DNA from 2 places in the Cupriavidus sp. 10L45 genome. Region 1 is predicted to be linked to the other one. Evidence: predicted binding sites of a transcription regulator. Region 1 holds the regulator's gene; the other holds the start of a gene.
What was found. Region 1 encodes FNR, which switches genes on or off when oxygen is low (the NO sensors DNR and NnrR bind a similar motif). Its sites were predicted from a motif close to TTGATNNNNATCAA; they were not measured.
Positions count from the first base shown of each region.

Region 2: AC1DFU_RS21085 (DASS family sodium-coupled anion symporter) is a predicted target of FNR. The motif match lies at 2,546-2,559, and genes of this name have one in related genera.

Region 1 covers NZ_JBFTJC010000007.1:301,561-306,258, forward strand. Annotated here, with positions in the region: gene ccoG (cytochrome c oxidase accessory protein CcoG) at 1-1,299, shown strand, start outside; gene AC1DFU_RS15265 (hypothetical protein) at 1,340-1,567, shown strand; gene AC1DFU_RS15270 (hypothetical protein) at 1,564-1,809, shown strand; gene fnr (fumarate/nitrate reduction transcriptional regulator Fnr) at 1,838-2,563, opposite strand; gene AC1DFU_RS15280 (sulfite exporter TauE/SafE family protein) at 2,648-3,406, shown strand; gene scpB (SMC-Scp complex subunit ScpB) at 4,043-4,698, shown strand, end outside.
Region 2 covers NZ_JBFTJC010000012.1:61,012-65,709, reverse strand. Annotated here, with positions in the region: gene AC1DFU_RS21100 (phosphate acetyltransferase) at 1-341, shown strand, start outside; gene AC1DFU_RS21095 (acetate/propionate family kinase) at 382-1,605, shown strand; gene AC1DFU_RS21090 (tyrosine-protein phosphatase) at 1,624-2,385, opposite strand; gene AC1DFU_RS21085 (DASS family sodium-coupled anion symporter) at 2,676-4,187, shown strand; gene AC1DFU_RS21080 (transglycosylase domain-containing protein) at 4,296-4,698, shown strand, end outside.

The DNA of each region.
Region 1 (4,698 bases):
TACTACGGCGCCCCGTGGCTGCAATGGAACGACCGCCAGGCGGTGCTGTTTGACCTCGGCGCGCGCAAGTTCTATATCTTCGGCCTCGTGCTGTGGCCGCAGGACGTGATCTACCTCGCGGTCCTGCTTGTCATCTCGGCGCTCGCCCTGTTCCTGTTCACCGCCATCGCGGGCCGGCTGTTCTGTGGCTACGCGTGTCCACAGACCGTCTACACAGAAATCTTCATGTGGATCGAGCGACGCGTGGAAGGCGATCGCATCGCCCGCATCCGGCTGGACGGCGACCCGTGGAGCCTGCGCAAGCTGCGGCTCAAGGCGACCAAGCACACGCTCTGGGTGGTGATCGCCCTGTGGACCGGCTTCACGTTCGTCGGCTATTTCTCGCCGATCCGCGAGCTGGGCGGGCAGGTGATCGACCTCTCGCTGGGGCCGTGGCAGTCGTTCTGGATGCTGTTCTATGCCTTCGCCACCTGGGGCAACGCCGGCTTCATGCGCGAGCAGGTGTGCAAGTACATGTGCCCATATGCGCGTTTCCAGAGCGTGATGGTCGACCGCGATACCTTCGTGGTGACCTATGACGTAGGCCGTGGCGAGCCGCGCGGCAGCCGCTCGCGCAAGACGGACCGGCACACCGCCGGCATTGGCGATTGCGTCAATTGCAGCATCTGCGTGCAGGTCTGCCCGACCGGGATCGACATCCGTGACGGATTGCAATACGAGTGCATTGGCTGCGGTGCCTGCATCGACGCCTGTAACCAGGTCATGGACAAGATGGCCTATCCGCGTGGCCTGATCCGCTACACCTCTGAGAACGCGATGCGCAAGGGCCTGTCGGCAGTCGCCGCGCGCAAGCGCTTGTTCCGCACGCGGACGATTGTCTACGCGGTGATCTGGTCGGCGCTGGTGGGGGGCTTCATCGGGTCGCTGGCGATGCGCACGCCGCTCAAGGTCGATGTCATCCGCGACCGTGGCGCGTTGGGCCGCGAGGTCGAAGGTCGCTGGATCGAGAACGTGTACCGGCTGCAACTGATCAATACGACCGAGACGCCGATGCGCGTCCGGGTACAGGCGACGAGCGCGGAGCTGCAAGGGTTGACCATCGAGTATGACAAGTCGGCAGAAACGCTGCCGCCTACGTCGAACCGGCTGTTGCCGGTGCGGATCCGTATCCCGCTCGACCACGCGCCGCAGGGCACGCACAAGATCCGTATCACGGTCACGGGGGAGGGTATGGACGACGCACGCGGACGCGCGCAGATCCAGGAAGCGACCAGTTTCATCGTGCCGCGCGGCCTGTAGGACAGGTCATTCAGGAAATATTCGACGCAAGGAGTAGGCAATGACAGCGCAACAAGTCAAGCCGTGGTGGAAGGAACCGTGGCCGTGGCTGCTGATGAGCGGACCGCTGCTGGCGATGATCGGCTGTGGTGTGACGATCTGGCTCGCCAATACCCACGCCGACGTGCCGGTGCGCGATGCCGCGCGGCATGGGCTGGTGGTGGAGAAGCTGGATGGGTCCGCCGTGCGTGCCGACGCCCATGTCAATGACACGGCGAGGCGGCCATGAGACTACGCTGGCTGATGTGGGTGATGTGGCCAGCGTTCCTGATGGGCGGCGTGGCCACGGCAACGGTGTTCTCGATTGTCGATCCCAGTGACCTGAGCTTCTTCGGTCATCCGGTCGACGCGTCGCGTGAGGCGATCTATACCGTGGGATTCCTGCTGGCGTGGCTGTTCTGCGCCTTGTCGAGCGGCCTGACGCTCTACACCATGCCAACGCCGCTCAGCAATACCGATGAACTCGAGTAGCGAGTGCACCGCCGCCGGCGAGCCGGCCTTAGCAGGAGCGGTTGTAGATCTGCTTGATGCCGGCCATGTCGATGAGCTTGACGTGGCGCTGGCGGATCTGGATCAGGCCCGCCTCGGCAAAACGAGAGAACAGGCGGCTGACGGTTTCGAGTTTCAGGCCAAGATAACTGCCGATCTCCTCGCGACTCATGCGCAACACGAACTCGCTCGACGAGTAGCCACGCGCCGACAGGCGATCGGAAAGATTGACGAGGAACGCGGCAAGCCGCTCCTCGGCCCGCATCGAACCCAACGTCATCAGCATCACCTGGTCCTGCGAAATCTCCTTGCTCATCAAGCGCAGGAACTGGGTTTGCAGCGAGGGCAGGTCAGACGAGAGCGCCTGCAAGTCGTTGAAGCGTACGACGCAGACTTCGGCATCCTCGAGGGCCGTGGCATCGGAAGCATGCTGCATTTCGCCGAGGCCATCCATACCGACCATCTCGCCGGGCAGATGGAAGCCGGTGATCTGCGAGCGGCCGTCTTCGAGTGTCACGTGCGTCTTGAGCGTGCCGAAACGCACGGCATAGACGGCGGTGAGCGGATCGCCCATGCGGTAAAGCGTTTCGCCCTTGTGCACGCGCACGCGTTCCTGCACGAGCGTGTCCATCTTCAGGAGGTCCTGGTGCGACATGCCTACCGGCAGACAAAGCTGGCCCATCCCGCACGTAGAGCAGCGGGGCGAGATCTCGGTGACGGGTATGGAGGTAAGCAATTGAGGGCTCTTGGTGATGCGCATTGCAGCGAGGGCGCGACAGATCAATTTTACCGCGTGAAGTGACGCGGAAGCGAGGGACCGTTGCCATTTGGTGTGCTTTTCAGCGTTTTTATCGTTGCGTTGTTTGGTGGCGTCCACTGTGCTGCGATGTGTGGCGGCATTGCGATGGCGGCCGAGCAGCGCGCGGCGGTGCGCGTGCCGGTGACGATCCATCGCTCGCCGCGCGGCTGGCTCGTGGAATTGCTGGCGATGCACGCCGGCCGCCTGACCACCTACGCGTTGCTGGGGGCGGTGGTGGGTGCCGTCGGCGCCACTGTATGGAAGCAGGACTATCTGCCTGTGCAGCGATGGCTCTATGGCGCAGGCGGAGCGATGCTGGTGATGTCGGGCTTGTGGCTGTTGCGTGGGCGCACCATGCGTGCGGCGCGCCTGGAGGCGTTCGCGGTGCGCATGGCCCAAGGGGTGGTGGGTCGCATGGGCGCGCTCGGTATCAGGCTGCCTGCCGGCCTGGCCCGGCATGCGCCGCTGCTGCGGCGCTTCGGTCTGGGACTCGCCTGGGGGATCGTGCCGTGCGGGATGGTCTATGGGGCACTCGCAATGGCGTTGCTGGCCGGCAATGCGGCGTCGGGCGCGCTGGTCCTGTTCGCCTTTGGGTTGGGAACGCTGCCAAACCTGCTGGTGATTTCGGGGTTGTCGGGCTATGTGCGCCATGTGTCGCGCCGGCCGGCGGTCCGGACCGTGGCGGGCGTGCTGATCATCGGCTTCGGCATCGTGGGCGTGGCGCGGGCGGTCTGGCTCCCGGAGACGCTGGCTGCGCATGGGTTCTGCGTGGTGTTCTAGGACGATTCCGGGCGGCGGACAGGCCGCCCCGGTTCGTGCCATTCGCCACGCCGGGCGGCGGGCAGGTTGCGGAGGGGGGCGGGAATGCCATACAATCGCGAGAACCACGGTATCGCGCCACGTAATTCCCTGGCGTCGCCGGGCCGGCATCCCTGATCTGGGATGCGTGTCCATGGGTCCGAGGCAGCATTGGCTTGCCGGATCCGTCCCCACAGTGCATCCGGTTCAAAAGATCTGGTTTAAAAGGCCGGTCGGCCTTGTGGAGTGGTGGCGCAGGCGCAGGACGAAGCTTGTCCGGGCCGATATCCGTTTTTTCTTGCCGCCTTGGCAATCTGATTGTCCTGGCGAATGTCCGCTCCAAGGGGAAGGGTTCCGCCTGCGAGGGTAAAGGCGAGAGCGCGACGCAAGAGGTTCGACTCCCGGCGAAGCCAGCCGGATGCGGACGATCTCCTGCCGGAACGACCCGGCAAATCGATGCAAAAGAACGAAGTGCACCGCTTGGCTGCCTGGGCTGCGACAGGCTGCGAGTTGGCTGCGCAATGAGATGGCGGTGGCATCGGTACCGCTGTATCCGAAATCTCCAGTGCTCCGGGATTCGTCCGGGAGCAGGTGCAAAGACAGGCTGCACACAATCACATGAATACCCAAGAGGCGAAGATCGTCCTCGAGACCGCGCTGATTTGTGCGCAGGAGCCCCTGCGCGTCAACGATCTCCGCCGTCTTTTCGCCGACGATGTCGGCGCCGACACCATCCGCGCCCTGTTGGACGAATTGCGACAGGACTGGCAGCAACGCGGTGTGGAACTCGTGGCCCTGGCCAGCGGTTGGCGTTTCCAGAGCCGGCCCGAGATGCGCGAGTTCCTCGACCGGCTCAACCCGGAAAAGCCGCCCAAGTATTCGCGCGCGGTGATGGAGACGCTGGCCATCATCGCCTATCGCCAGCCCGTGACGCGCGGCGATATCGAGGAAATTCGCGGCGTGACGGTCAGCACCGACGTGGTCAAGAAGCTCGAGGACCGCAGCTGGATCGAGGTGATCGGGCATCGCGACGTACCGGGCCGTCCCGCGCTCTATGCCACGACCAAGGCGTTTCTGGACGATCTGGGGCTGCGCACGCTGGATGAGCTGCCGCCGCTCGAGGATGCCCAGGCCCAGGTCCAGGCAGCCCTGCTGGACCAGCAGGCGATAGATTTTGAAGAAGTTGCCACGGCCAACCCGCCGGCTGGCGATGAAGAGACCTTTGCCGAGCCCCAGGCCGCCGAGACCGCTACCGATGCGGTGGAAGCGGAAGT
Region 2 (4,698 bases), on a different contig from region 1:
GCATGATGAGCCGGCGCGGCCAGATCGAAGGCGGCATCCTCGACGGCCCGCTGGCCTTCGACAACGCGATCAGCAAGGCCGCAGCGGACACCAAGGGCATCCACTCCGAGGTGGCCGGCGACCCCGACATCCTGCTCGTGCCGGACCTCGAGGCCGGCAACATGCTCGCCAAGCAGCTCACCTTCCTGGCCGGCGCCGAGGCCGCCGGCATCGTGCTGGGCGCACGGGTGCCGATCATCCTGACGAGCCGTGCCGACAGCGTGCGCGCGCGCATCGGCAGTTGCGCCATCGCCGTGTTGCTTGCGCATGCGCGCCGCACCGCCGCCGCCGTGCCCGCCTGAGCGCGATGCCAGCGCCAAGACAGTCGCCAGGAGAATCATCTTGAGTACCGTCCATCCCGTGATCCTCGTTGTCAACGCCGGGTCATCGAGCGTGAAGGTTTCCATCTACGTGGTGCCCGAGTCGGCGCATCACAATGTCGATATCCAGCCCGAACTGGCCGCGCACGGGCAGATCGAGGGCATCGGCGTGGCGCCGCGCCTGACCGCGCGCATGGCCGACGGCCGCGTCGTGGCCGATGAGCAGTTTCCCGTGGAGCAGGTGGCCGACCACGATGCCGCCTTCCGCCTGATTCGGCTGACGCTGAGCGTGGGCCTGCGCGATACGCCACCGGTGGCGGTCGGCCATCGCGTGGTGCATGGCGGCGCAGACTTCGCCGATGCGGTGGCGATCGACGACAACGTGATCGAGCGGCTGGAGGCCCTCGTCCCGCTCGCCCCGCTCCACCAGCCGCATAACCTGACCGCGATCCGTGCGGTGCGCGCCGCCGTGCCGGAGCTGCTGCAGGTGGCCTGCTTCGACACCGCCTTCCACGCCGGCCACGACCCGCTCGCGCAGTTGATGGCGCTGCCGTACGAGTACTACGAGCGCGGCATCCGCCGCTATGGCTTCCACGGGCTGTCGTATGCGTATATCGCGCGCCGGCTGCGGCAGGTGGCGCCGGACCTCGCCGAAAGCCGTGTCATCGTGGCGCATCTTGGCAACGGCGCCAGCCTCTGCGCGATGCGCGAGGGCCGGAGTGTGGAATCGACAATGGGACTGACCGCGCTGGATGGCATGCCGATGGGCACGCGCTGCGGCAATATCGATCCGGGCGCGGTGCTGTGGCTCGCCGCGCAAGGCATGGAAGCCGATGCGATCCAGGCCATGCTGTACGGCCAGTCGGGGCTCAAGGGAATTTCCGGCATCAGCAGCGACATGCGCGTGCTGCTGGCCAGCAACGAGCCGCGCGCCGTACTGGCGGTGAACTTCTACGCCTATCGCGCCGCGCAGGAGATCGGCAAGCTGGCCGTCACGCTGGGCGGGCTCGATACGCTGGTGTTCACGGCAGGCATCGGTGCGAACTCCGCCGAGGTGCGTGCGCGCATCTGCGCCTACCTCGACGGGCTGTTCGGCATCCGCCTTGACGAGCAGGCCAATGCCGCCAACACCCAGCGCGTGAGCCGCGACGACAGCCGCGTGCCCGTGCTGGTGCTGCCGACCGACGAGGAAGGCATGATTGCGCTCTCCACCGCGCGCATCCTGCGCGAGCGCGGCGGACTGTAGTAGCGGCGGCGGCCGGGCTCAGGCTTCGAGATAGTGGCCGCGCAGGCGGTCGATATCGACGCCAAGACCATCGGCCAGATAAGCCTCCAGGCCGCCGTGCGCCTGCTCGATGGCGGCGATCGACGCCTCCAGGTATTCCGGCCGCACCTCGAGCAACGGCATGATGACGTCGGGCGGCACGCCCAGCGCCTCGGTTCGCGCGAGGATCGCCTCGTTGAAGCGGCGGTTCCAGTGGTTGGACTCGAGGTAGTTGGCGACGATGTCGTCCCGCGCCACGCCAAGCGCGGACAGCAGCAGCAGCGACGCAAAGCCGGTGCGGTCCTTGCCGGCCGTGCAGTGGTAGTACAGCGTGCCGCCTGTCTCCGCATTGCGCAGGAAGCCGCCGAACGCGTCGCGATAGCGCACCGGGAAATCGCGGTAGACATCGACCATGAAGGCGTGGACCTGCGCCGGCGTGCTGTCACGCAGACGTGGCATCAGCACGTCCATCGCCATGCTGCCCTCCAGCACCGGCACGGGAATCCAGCGGAAGCGCTCACCGAAGGCGGCCTCCTGCGGGGACTTCTCGCCGGCCGAGCGAAAGTCGATGACCATGTCGAGGCCCAGCGCATGCAGGCGATCCAGGTCCGCCACGCTGGCCAGCGCCGGATTGCCGCTGCGAAAGAGCTTGCCGTGACGCACGCGGCGCCCATGCGCGCCGACGAGGCCACCGAGGTCACGTGCGTTGCTGATCGTCTCCAGCGGTAGGCACGGACGGATGTGTGTTGGGTGAGTCACCATGTCGGTGTCCGGTTAAGGGTGATCGAAGGGTTTTCAACATCGTCCCCAATTATTTCAGATCGAGGACACGCGGCGCCATCGGGAATCGCCCAATGTCCGCCATCCGTTGCGCCGCCGTGACGCACCGTGTGTCGCCCCCGATGCCTGATCTTGCAGAGGCTTGATCCTGGACAAATCCCGCTGACGCGGTGCCTTGGCATGGGCAGGCACGCTTCTCATAATGCGTGGGTCGACCGCGGCGACCCTGCGTGACGACCGCGTCGACAGGCTCATCCACTTAGGAAGTCAAGATGCCTGACTCGCATATCTCTGCTGCACCTGCCGCCGCCATGTCGGCGCCCGTCACCCCCAAGGTGACCCTCCACTGGGGCTTGTACCTCGCCCTCGCCGTGCTCGCCGCGGTACTCCTGATACCTACGCCCGAAGGGCTTCCCATCGCGGGGCAGCGCATGCTCGCCATCCTCGCCTTCGCCGTGGTCGTGTGGATCACCGAGGCGGTGACCTACGAGACCAGCGCGATCATGATCACCTCGCTGATGGCGGGCCTGATCGGCTTCGCGCCGACGGTGGCCGATTCCACGGTCAACTACGGCACCTCGCGCGCGCTGGGCATGGCGCTGGCCGGCTTCTCGAACACGGCGCTCGCGCTGGTGGCGGCCGCGCTCTTCATCTCGGCCGCGATGACCGTGACGGGGCTCGACCGGCGCATCGCGCTGGTCACGCTCTCCGCCATCGGCACCAGCACGCGCCGCATCCTCATCGGCACCATCGCGGTCACGATCATCCTCAGCCTGGTCGTACCCAGCGCCACCGCGCGTAGCGCCTGCACGGTGCCGATCATGATGGGCGTGATTGCCGCGTTCGGCGTGGACAAGAAGTCCAATACCGCCGCCGGCATCATGATCATGGTGGCGATGGCCACCAGCGTGTGGAACGTCGGTATCCAGACCGCCGCCGCGCAGAACCTGCTGACCGCCGGCTTCATGGACAAGCTGCTCGGGGAGCGCGTGACCTGGCTGCAATGGCTGATCGCCGGCGCGCCGTGGGCGCTCGTCATGTCGGCGGTGCTCTATTTCCTCGTGCGCTGGCTGCTGCCGCCCGAAACCGATGCGATTGCCGGCGGCAAGGAAGCCGTGCAGCGCGAACTGGCCGCGCTCGGGTCGATGACCGGCCCGCAGAAGCGTCTCGCCGCCGTCGCCATCGGCCTGCTGGTGTTCTGGGCGACCGAGGGCAAGCTGCACAGCTTCGACACCGCGACGATCACCTTCGTCGGCCTGGTGATCCTGATGCTGCCGCGCTTTGGCGTGATGGACTGGAAGACCATGCAGGCGCGCACGCCGTGGGGCACGCTGATCGTGTTCGGCGTCGGCATCAGCCTTGGCACCGCGCTGCTGACCACGCAGGCCGGCCAGTGGCTCGGCAAGTTCGTGGTCACGCATTCCGGCCTTGCCGACCATGGCGTGCTGATGGTCTTCGCGGTGCTGTCCGCGTTCCTGATCCTGATCCATCTGGGGTTCGCCAGCGCCACCGCGCTGACCGCCGCGCTGCTGCCCATCCTGATCTCTGTGCTCCAGACGCTGCCGGGCGACATCAACAAGGTCGGCATGACCATGCTGCTCGGCTTCACGGTCAGCTTCGGCTTCATCCTGCCGATCAACGCGCCGCAGAACATGGTCTGCCTCGGCACGGACACTTTCAACGGCCGACAGTTCGCCCGCGTGGGCATTCCGCTGACGATCATCGGCTATGGCCTGATGCTGCTGTTCGCGGCCACGTACTGGCGCTGGCTCGGCTGGGTCTGACCGCCGTCCCCGCCAACAAGACGCCCCCATCACGAAACCCGTGCTCGAATTAAGGCGGGCGATCGGCAATTTCCGAATCGTCATCGGACCCATGGCAAAATATGCGCCATGCAACGCCTCTGGTCCGCCTTCGTCAAACTCGTCCTGCTCGCCGTACTCGGCGGTGCGTTGCTCATCGCCTTCGCGGTACTGGTGGCCGACCGCCAGCTTCCGTCGCTCGACTCCCTGACCGCCTTCCGCAAGACGCCGGACTATGTCGAGCTACGCCAGTTCCCGCCGGCGCTACGCGAGGCGGTGGTGGCCATCGAGGATGACCGCTTCTATCTCCATGACGGCGTGGACTACGTCGGCGTGATGCGGGCCGGCATCGCCAATCTCTCGGACGACCTCTCCCAGGGAGCGTCCACCATCACCATGCAGGTGGCGCGCAACTTCTTCCTGTCGCGCCAGAAGACCTACACGCGCAAGCTCTACGAAGTGCTGATGGCCTACCGGATCGAGCGCGCGCTGA